DNA from 3 places in the Comamonas sp. F1-6 genome. Region 3 is predicted to be linked to each of the others. Evidence: riboswitches for the same ligand, from Rfam matches in the RefSeq annotation. Region 3 holds a riboswitch; each other region holds the start of a gene.
The links. Region 3 has a riboswitch for glycine ahead of AAIL66_RS00960 (D-amino acid dehydrogenase). Riboswitches for the same ligand answer to the same signal wherever they lie in the genome.
Positions count from the first base shown of each region.

Region 1 (3,238 bases), on a different contig from region 3:
AAAACGACAATGCCAGCCGGTCAAAAAAAACAATCCCGAAAGTAAAAAACAGAATGAGCAGCAGCTTGTTTTCATAGCTCAACCACCCGATTTTTAGGTTTTCATCTTGATTTTTCATGCCTCTCTCCATTCCGTATTTGGCGGGCTATTTCATTCTTCAGGAAATCCCGCCTTTCATTGATGGATTTTCAATCCAGCTTCGGATAACTACCGAAACAGCGTGTCCACATAATCTGCACCTATGCCGATTTTTTCATAATGCTTTCGGCATAGTTCTATGTAGCTGTGAACATCGAAATATCCGTCAGGCTTTCCGTCATCATCGAGCCAGATCAGCGGTCCCTTGACGATAAAGAACGCACGCATGGGCTGCTCATGTTCATAGGCCACCAGGGTATGGCCTTCTCCGGGGGTCTCGTAGACGAAATCACCGGCACGGGCTGTCCAGTCATGTTACAGATAGCCCCACTTCCCCGAAATCGTGTAGGCAAACACTTCGTGCGGATGGTAATGGCGGTTCACCAAACCGGCCTCCTTCGCCATCAGAATATCGCACCATTTGTTTTGTGATGGAGAAATCCAGAGGGGACGGGAGGAAACGGTTTCAGAGAATGGAACATAATAACGCTCATCCTCCGTTGGAGCGTTCTGAATATAAACCTCTGGCTGCGCATCGGGCTGAAAACATTCAGAAATCGGCTTCAGATATTTCCAGAATTCATTCGTGGCTTTTTCGGGCATTTTCTCTCCTTGAATAAACATTTTTTGACGAACGTCATAATCCTATCCATGGGGAAAATTCTGTTTAGTCCCTGCCGGACATGATGTTTGCCCCTGCAGGACAAGCTCTGGAGCAAGGCAGCCCGGCCCTGGCTGAACGACCGACTCCACCAGGTCTGCCGAAATCGACTGGGGATGACCGAGAATGCCGCCATGGATACTTCACGCCACTCACGCTGTCTTGCTGCATACGCGGCCGTCTTGGGAGCTCTGCTGCTCAGTGCCTGCGCTGGCAACCCAGCCATGGCGCCTAAGGTGGCCGACATCACTCCCCAGCCCCAGGCTGACTCCGCCTCGGCTTCCGGAGGCCAAACCGTAAATTGGCCTGCCTGGATCAATGCAGACTGCACACCCCCCGCCCAGCTCGATCGGCAACCGCAGCCACGCCGCCACACCACGCCTTTCATCAGCGCCCACTGGTTTCCGAACGGGCTGGAGACCACGGTGGTCTTCCGCCTGGAAGTCACGGCTCAGGGCGAACTCGGCCGTGTGGCCTACCAGCCTGCCGATGCCGATCCCCGCATCGTGAAGTCCATACTGCGCTCGCTCGAACGCTGGAAGTTCAAGCCCGGCATGCGCCAGGGCCAGCCCGTGACGTCCTGCTTCGAGCAGCCCTACCAACTGGTGTTTCCGCGCCAGGAGATCGATGTTCCTCGAACACCCGCCATGAACACAGAACCGCAGTGAGACCACAAGCTCAATTCCAGCGATCTGTGCTCGAAAACCCCAAAATCCGTCCGATTCGGTGGTGCAAGCCCCTTGCCCACCGCTAGAATCGCCAACGTCAGGAGAGAGTGCCTGCAGCTTGAAGCTGCCTCGCACCGCCGAAGGCGCAGACCCCAACCCGGTGTCAAAACGCTCAGGCAAAAGGACTGACAAGCGCTGCAAGGTGTGCAAACCTGCAGCGTCCCTAGCTGGAGAGAGATGCAGGCCGTCATTTCGTATGTGCGCCAGCATCCACCGAAGGAGCAAACTGCCCGATGCAATGCGTGCAGTGAATCTCTCAGGTAAAGCGGACAGCAGGGCAAGCCCGCCACGCATGGCCCTGTCATGCATGGCCACTCATTTTGGTTTGACCACCGGAGCGCTTGCCTGTGACTGCTGCTGACACCTCTTCCGATCTGCGTTCCACACCGCTGTTTGCACTGCACCAGAAACTGGGTGCCCGCATGGTGCCGTTTGCCGGCTACGCCATGCCCGTGCAATACCCTCAAGGCCTAATGGCCGAGCATCTGCACACGCGCAAGGCCGCCGGCCTGTTCGATGTCTCGCACATGGGCCAGTTGCTGTTGCGCGGCCCCGATGCCGCCGCCGCGCTCGAATCGCTGATGCCCGTCGATGTCATGGCCCTGGGCCTGCACAAGCAGCGCTACGGTCTGCTGCTCGATGAACAAGGCGGAATTCTCGACGACCTGATGTTCGTCAACCGCGGCGATGATCTGTTCCTCATCGTCAACGGTGCCTGCAAAGAGGCCGATATCGCTCATATCCAGAACCGCATCGGTAGCCGCTGCGAGGTCGTCCCACTGCCCGATCGCGCCCTGCTGGCCCTGCAAGGCCCGCAAGCCGTCACTGCCCTCTCGCGTCTGATTCCCGGTGTGACGCAACTGGTCTTCATGACCGGCAACCACTTCGACTGGCAAGGCCATGCGCTCCACATCACGCGCAGCGGCTATACGGGCGAGGACGGCTTTGAAATCTCCCTGCCCGGCGAAGCTGCCGAAGCCTTTGCCGAAGCTCTGCTGGCACAGCCCGAGGTAGCCCCCATCGGTCTGGGCGCGCGCAACTCGCTGCGCCTAGAAGCCGGACTTTGCCTGTACGGCAACGACATAGACACCAGCACCACCCCGGTGGAAGCTGCGCTGAACTGGGCCATGCAGAAGGTGCGCCGCACCGGCGGCGAGCGCGAAGGCGGCTTTCCCGGTGCGGCCATCGTGCTGGAGCAATTGCAGAACCCTCAGTCGCTGCGCCGCAAGCGCGTGGGCTTGATCGCGCTGGAACGCATTCCCGTGCGCGAGCCCGCCGTGCTGGAAAACATGGACGGACAGCATATCGGCCACATCACCAGCGGCCTGCTCAGCCCCACGCTCAACCAGCCTGTGGCGCTGGCCTATGTCGAGCCCGACTACGCCGCCATCGATACGGAAATCTTCGCCATGGTGCGCGGCAAGCCCGTGCCCATGAAGGTGGTCGCCACGCCCTTCGTCCCCACCCGCTACTACCGCGGCTAGGTCTGCCGCCGCGCATGAGACGGGCCAGTTTGCCAAACAGCTGCCAGAACACCGCTAAAGTGCGAGCTGGACCTTTCTCAAACAACACCCGATTCCCCTGAATCCCCCATCTGGAGCTTTCCATGAGCATCAAGTATTCCAAAGAACACGAATGGATCAACGCCGCTGACACCAATGCCGCCATCGTCGGCATCACCGTACACGCACAGGATGCGCTGGGCGATGTG
Region 1 is NZ_JBCPWN010000003.1:168,978-172,215, reverse strand. It holds gene AAIL66_RS04640 (MFS transporter) at 1-118, opposite strand, end outside; partial or broken gene AAIL66_RS04635 (2,4'-dihydroxyacetophenone dioxygenase family protein) at 208-741, opposite strand; gene AAIL66_RS04630 (energy transducer TonB) at 934-1,467, shown strand; glycine riboswitch at 1,556-1,665, shown strand; glycine riboswitch at 1,685-1,810, shown strand; gene gcvT (glycine cleavage system aminomethyltransferase GcvT) at 1,875-3,011, shown strand; gene gcvH (glycine cleavage system protein GcvH) at 3,134-3,238, shown strand, end outside.
Region 1: another riboswitch for glycine. It lies ahead of gcvT (glycine cleavage system aminomethyltransferase GcvT); the one in region 3 lies ahead of AAIL66_RS00960 (D-amino acid dehydrogenase).

Region 2 (3,238 bases), on a different contig from region 3:
TGATGCAGTAAAAGCCATCACGAGCACATCGAAGCCATCAAGCATGATGAGCAAAATGCAGATGCTTACGGCCAGCCATTGAAACGAGGTCATGGCACCTTCGTCCATGGTCTTGCGAATGTCTTTCATACAGGTCCTTATCAGGAACAGGTTGTCTCCGGAGCTTCGTTATGTCTGCAGCTGTCACGCCGCAGTAACCAGCTTTCTAGTTAGAGCGCCACTGTCTAACTTGCTAAAACAGCGTGGTGAGGCTCGACTGAAAAGTATCTCTATCAGAGTCTGTCAACGCCAATGCACACATTGCGGCAAGCTATGCGTTTTAATGATGACTTTTCTCGCCAACGCAGAAGATCTGACGAGAGATAGTGGGACAGCCTAATGAATCCCCGGGCATGGTCCATTGCTTGTCTTTCACATAAACATGGGGCGTAGGCATACCAAGACCCTGGGAACAGCGCCGCAGGCGTAGGTCTGCCACCGAGAAAGCGGACCTGGTTCGTCAAACCTATGAGCCTGGGATGAGCGTGTCACTCGTGGCTCACCAAGAAGGTGTATCGGCAAGCTTGCTCTTTACCTCGCGAAAGCTTGAGCATGAAGGGCCTCCGACACCAACGCCCTAATGAGTGCTGCCGCTCACACCACCAACTGGAAGCAGTACAACGCAGCACTCAAGGCTCGCGGCTCCTTGACCATCTGGCTGGACAAGACCATGTCTTGGCTTGCCGCTGACAGCGGCAAACGCGGGCACAGCCCGCAGTTCTCGGATGCAGCGATTCAGTTCTGCCTGACCATCAAGAACCTCTTTGGATTAGTCTTGCGGCAGACCACAGGCTTTGTTCCGTCACTACTGGCGCTGTCTGGATTGCTGTGGCCAATTCCCGACTTCAGTACATTGTGTCGCCGCCAACGCCGTCTGGATGTGCAAGTGGCATACCGCTCTAGCGCAGCCGGCCTGCACCGACTGGTTGACTCCACAGGCATCAAGTTCCTTGGCGAAGGCGAGTGGAAGTGCAAAAAGCATCGCCGCCAATGGCGCAAGCTGCACATCGGTATTGATGCGCAAACGCTGCAGTGTTGCCGCAGTTGCGGAGCAAGTTCCTGCCGAGGAGCCGCTGCTGACAGTGACAGGCGATGGGGCTTATGACACGCAGTACGTGCATGCGGCGGTCATTCAGCGCAATGCCACGCCCATCATTCCCCCAAGAAAGAATGCCAAGGTGCGCAAAGGCGATGGCTTTGCGCACCGCAACGCAGCTATCGCCGCATGCAGACGGTTGGGGTGAAGTATCTGGAAACGCTGGAGCGGTTACCACCGGCGCAGCCCGGTAGAGACCAAGATGAACTGCATCAAACGCCTGGGTGAACGAGTAATGTCACGCACGTTCGAGCGCCAAGTTAACGAACTGCACATTCGAGCCGCCATCCTCAATCGGTCTACTGAACCGGTCTGCCCGCAGACGGTGGCTGTGGCCTAGCCACACCTGGGGTTGGGAAATCTGGCCATGGGGGTGATATATGCAACAACGCCCTCTCGCTGTCGCGCGTATGAGTTTTTATGGCGGGCGGCTTCACAGACGAAAACGCGGGCTTGCGCGAGCCATGGCGGATTCAGACCGCCCTTCCGCACCCCGAGCTGGCAGCCGCAGAAACACACCAATACAGGTATTAACCCGAATAAAGTCGCTGAAACTAGCTAGAATCGCGCCCATCCCGCGGGAGAGCGGAGCCTTTCGAGGGTTCCCGCCGAAGGCGCAAACTCCCATAATCGCTCAGGCAATAAGTACCGCAGGTGGGTCTGACAGGACCCGGATATCGCCAACTGGAGAGCAGCCCGCAACCACAAGCTGCAGGGCTCACCGAAGGGGCAAGCATGTCCACCGCGAAGGTGCTCATGCGCAACTCTCAGGTAAAAGGACAGCGGGAGAGGCAAGCCGGACACTCCCGCCGATGTGAGTGGCTGGTCTATTTTCAAGTGCCTTCATGCTTCCTTCCGTCTCTTTGCTGGACTCGTTCCAGGCCTCCAACTTCACCGTCATGCTGGTCATCTATCTGGTGGCCATTACCGCCGAAGCCATGTCCGGCGCACTCGCCGCAGGCCGGCGCAATATGGATATCTTCGGCGTCGTCGTCATCGCCTTTGTCACTGCCCTGGGAGGCGGCACCATCCGCGACATGGTGCTGGGCCACTACCCCATCGGCTGGACCCAGCACCCTGAATATGTGTATCTGGTCATCAGCTTCGGTCTGCTGACCACCGTGATTGCACGCCATATGCACAGGCTCAAGCAGGTGTTTTTGCTGCTGGACGCCATGGGACTGATCGCCTTTTCGCTGATCGGCTGCAATACCGCGCTGGAGCTGGGCTACCCCACCATCGTCATCATCATGGCCGGCATGATTACCGGCATCAGCGGCGGCATCTTGCGCGATGTGCTCTGCAACCAGGTCCCCGTGGTGTTCCGCCGCGAGCTGTATGCCAGCGTGTCGCTGTCGGTATGCCTGATGTTCCTGGGCCTGCGCTATCTGGATGTCAGCCCCAATATCAGCACCATCGTGTGTTTTGCCGGCGGTCTGGCCTTCCGTCTGGCCGCCATTCGTTTCAAATGGCGCCTGCCGGTTTTTTCGTACCAGCAGCGCTGGGAGTGATAGAGACTCCCCCTGTGGCGCTGCGCGCCGTCCCCCTCTCTTGCTACGCAGGAGGGAGACGCAGCCATCGCTGCGGGGCGGCCCTTGCTTGGCTGCTCTAACCTAGACTGCGCCATGCATTACCCATGTAGTTTCACTTTCCATGTCTGAACCGATCACATGGATGCCGGATGGCACCCCCTACAACACCCGATTTGGTGATCGCTATCACAGCGAGCTGGGCGGCCTTGACCAGGCCCGCCAGGTTTTTCTCGGTGGCTGCGATCTTCCAGCTGCCTGGGCCGATGCAGCGCAGTGGCGCATTCTGGAAACCGGCTTTGGCTTCGGCCTGAATTTCCTGGTCACCTGGGCGGCATGGAAAGCCGACCTCAGACGCCCGCGCATTCTGCATTTTGTCTCGGTGGAGGCCTACCCTGTCTCGCGCGAGGATCTGCTCGCGTTTTTACCGACCGATGGGGAACTGCGCCCGCTTGGCGAACAACTGGCCGAGCAATGGTGGGGACTGCTGCCCGGCGTGCATCGCCTTTCCTTTGATGACGGCCAGGTGCTGCTGACGCTCCATATAGGCGATGCCAGGACCATGCTGCGCAAG
Region 2 is NZ_JBCPWN010000041.1:13,281-16,518, reverse strand. It holds gene AAIL66_RS23720 (MFS transporter) at 1-129, opposite strand, end outside; partial or broken gene AAIL66_RS23715 (transposase) at 435-599, shown strand; partial or broken gene AAIL66_RS23710 (IS5 family transposase) at 620-1,475, shown strand; glycine riboswitch at 1,704-1,796, shown strand; glycine riboswitch at 1,810-1,928, shown strand; gene AAIL66_RS23705 (trimeric intracellular cation channel family protein) at 1,981-2,646, shown strand; gene mnmC (FAD-dependent 5-carboxymethylaminomethyl-2-thiouridine(34) oxidoreductase MnmC) at 2,810-3,238, shown strand, end outside.
Region 2: another riboswitch for glycine. It lies ahead of AAIL66_RS23705 (trimeric intracellular cation channel family protein); the one in region 3 lies ahead of AAIL66_RS00960 (D-amino acid dehydrogenase).

Region 3 (3,238 bases):
GCCGTTCTGGGTCAGCCGGGAGAAGATGCGCGGCGCATTGCCCTCGGTCGCCATGTTGTAGAGCATGCGCGTGGCCGCATACATGCCGGAGTTGCCGGCCGACAGCACCGAGGTCAGGATCACCGCATTCATCACCGTGGCCGCCGACAGCAGGCCCGCGTGCTGGAACACCAGCGTGAACGGGCTCACGGCGATATCCGCCACATCGGTACGCAGCAGCTGCGGATCGGTATAGGGAATCAGAAAGCCGATGACGACAATGGCCAGCACATAGAACAGCAGGATGCGCCAGAACACCTGACGAATCGCACGCGGCACGTTCTCGCGCGGATTCTCGGATTCGCCTGCCGCAACGCCCACCAGCTCCGTGCCCTGGAAGGAATAGGCCACGATCATGGCCACGCCCACAAAGGTCGCGAAATTGCCGACGAATGGCGCATCGCCCGTGGTCCAGTTCTCGAAGCCGGGTACATGGCCGTTGCTGATGATGCCGAACAGAATCAGCACGCCGGTGATCAGAAAGGCCACCACGGCCAGCACCTTGATCAGCGCGAACCAGTACTCGGCCTCGGCAAAGCCGCGCGCGGAAAACGCGTTCAGCCCCACCATCAGCAGCAGGAACAGGCCGCTCCAGATGATGCCTGGCACATCGGGAAACCAGTAGGCCATGACCAGTTGCGAGGCCACCAGGTCCACCGCCACCACCACAGCCCAACTGAACCAGAAGTTCCAGCCCAGCGCAAAGCCGAAGCCTCGATCCACATAGCGCGAGGCATAGGTAGAGAAAGAGCCGGCCACAGGCATGAAGGCGGCCAGCTCGCCCAGGCTGGTCATGATGTAGTACACCATGATGCCGATGAGCAGATAGGTGAGCACGGCACCACCAGGGCCGATCTGGGCGATGGCCGAGCCGGAGGCCACGAACAGGCCCGTTCCGATGGCGCCGCCAATGGCAATCATGCTCAGGTGGCGCTGCTTGAGCACCCGGTGCAAGCGGGGCTGGTTATCGTCACCATCACCAGTCGGCGCGAGCTGCTGGCTTGAGTTGGGTTGGGACATAAATGTCTTGTTGTAATGGTTTGCGCCCATCCGGACAAAACACCCAACCATCCCGCAGGCGCTGCGGCAGGCAACGCAAAAAGGCGACCATGACGGTCGCGGGCAACAAGGACAAAGGAACGAAGCCATGACAGCAGAACGCCATGGCGGATAGGCCAGTTGCATCCTGAATCGGCAGCCACCCCAGTCGGGCGCTTCAATGGCAAAGCGGTGATATCGCCGGGCCCATTGACAGGCAAAGACGATATTTTGCCCAAATCCACCGCCGACCATGACCCGCCATGCCAATGCAGGGGCTGACTCTGGGGCTGCTCGGTGGCACTTGACAGCGTCTATCGCTATGAATTTAGAAGCACACTGCGCTTTAATAAATTCATTTTCATAGACAAACAATCAATATTTCATTGAAGGATAAGCGGCAAGCGCTATCAAATAGCGTGAACCCGACATGAGCAGCCATGGCTGGGCCCTGGCGCAGAAGTCTAGAAAACCCGTATATCCAGGCACCGCCGTTCTTCCTACATTTGCCCACAGGCTCTCAGCCCGGTGATGCCGAGAGAGACTGCAGCGCAAACTTGGCGTATGCAGCGCCGAAGGAGCAACCGCCCCGGAAACTCTCAGGCCAAAGGATCGGCATCGCTTTCACACACTCTGAAGAATGTCCGGACGTCATCGTCCGCCGGGCATACCGAAGGAGCAAGCGAGCAGCGCCGCAAGGCCCTGCCTCGTGAATCTCTCAGGTCCAGAACAGAGGGGGCGTCCGCTGCGCATGTTGCGCACGGGCTCCACCCTTGACGTTTCTGGAATCTGAATCATGAAGACAATCGCCGTCATCGGCGGTGGCATCACGGGCGTGACCACCGCCTACGCCCTCGCACGCCGCGGATTTTCCGTCACCCTGTTCGAGAAGCAGCGCTATGCCGCCATGGAAACCTCGTTCGCCAATGGCGGCCAGCTCTCGGCCTCGAACGCCGAGGTCTGGACCCATTGGTCCACCATCGTCAAGGGCCTCAAGTGGATGCTCAAGAGCGATGCTCCGCTGCTGCTCAATCCCAGGCCCAGCTGGCACAAGATTTCCTGGTTCTGCCAGTTTCTCGCTGCCATCCCCCATTACGAGAAAAACACCGTGGAAACCGCCAGGCTGGCGATTGCGGCACGCGAGCACCTGTTTGACTGGGCGTCCAGCGAAGGCATTGACTTCGATCTGAAACAAAAAGGCATCTTGCATATCTACCGCGACCGAGCAGGCTTTGAACATGCGGGCAAGGTTTCCCAGTTGCTGGCCAAAGGCGGCCTGGAGCGCCGCGCCGTGACACCGCAGGAGATGCGCTCCATAGAGCCGACCCTGTCCGGAACCTTCTATGGCGGCTACTTCACCGAGAGCGACTCCACGGGCGACATCCACAAGTTCACCAGCGGCCTGGCTGCCGCCTGCGAACGACTGGGCGTGCAATGCCGCTACGGCCAGGAAATCATGTCGGTGAACAGCAACGGCAAGCAGGCCAGCGTGACCGTGCGCCAGGGCCTGGAAACCGAGACCTCGACTTTCGACGCCATGGTGGTCTGCGCAGGCACGGCCAGCCGCGCCCTGGCTGCCCAGCTCGGCGACAGCGTCAACATCTATCCGGTCAAGGGCTATTCCATCACGGTCAATCTGCCGGACGAAGCCAGCCGCGCCGCAGCCCCTGTGGTGAGTCTGCTGGACGACGAGACCAAGCTGGTCACCAGCCGCCTCGGCGACGATCGCTTCCGAGTTGCCGGTACGGCGGAGTTCAACGGCTTCAACAAGGACATCCGCGCCGACCGCATCCGCCCACTCATCGAATGGGTGCAGCAATGCTTCCCGGGCGTCAGCACGCGCAGCGTCGTGCCTTGGGCGGGCCTGCGCCCCATGATGCCGGACATGCTGCCGCGCGTGGGCCCTGGCAACAAGCCCTGCGTGTTCTACAACACCGGCCACGGCCATCTGGGCTGGACCTTGTCGGCCGTCACCGCCGACATGGTCGGCGACCTCGTGCTGCAGTCCATGGGCAGCGCCAGCAGACAGCCCCGACCGGCCACGCTGAGCACCGCCAGCGCCTGACCACGACCTGAAAACCTCATCAACAAGCCAGACACGGTAGCCGCAGCGCCCCGTGAGGGGCAGCTGTTGCCGTGTGAATGGCAAAACGGAGACATA
Region 3 is NZ_JBCPWN010000001.1:208,308-211,545, reverse strand. It holds gene AAIL66_RS00965 (amino acid permease) at 1-1,059, opposite strand, end outside; glycine riboswitch at 1,603-1,702, shown strand; gene AAIL66_RS00960 (D-amino acid dehydrogenase) at 1,874-3,142, shown strand.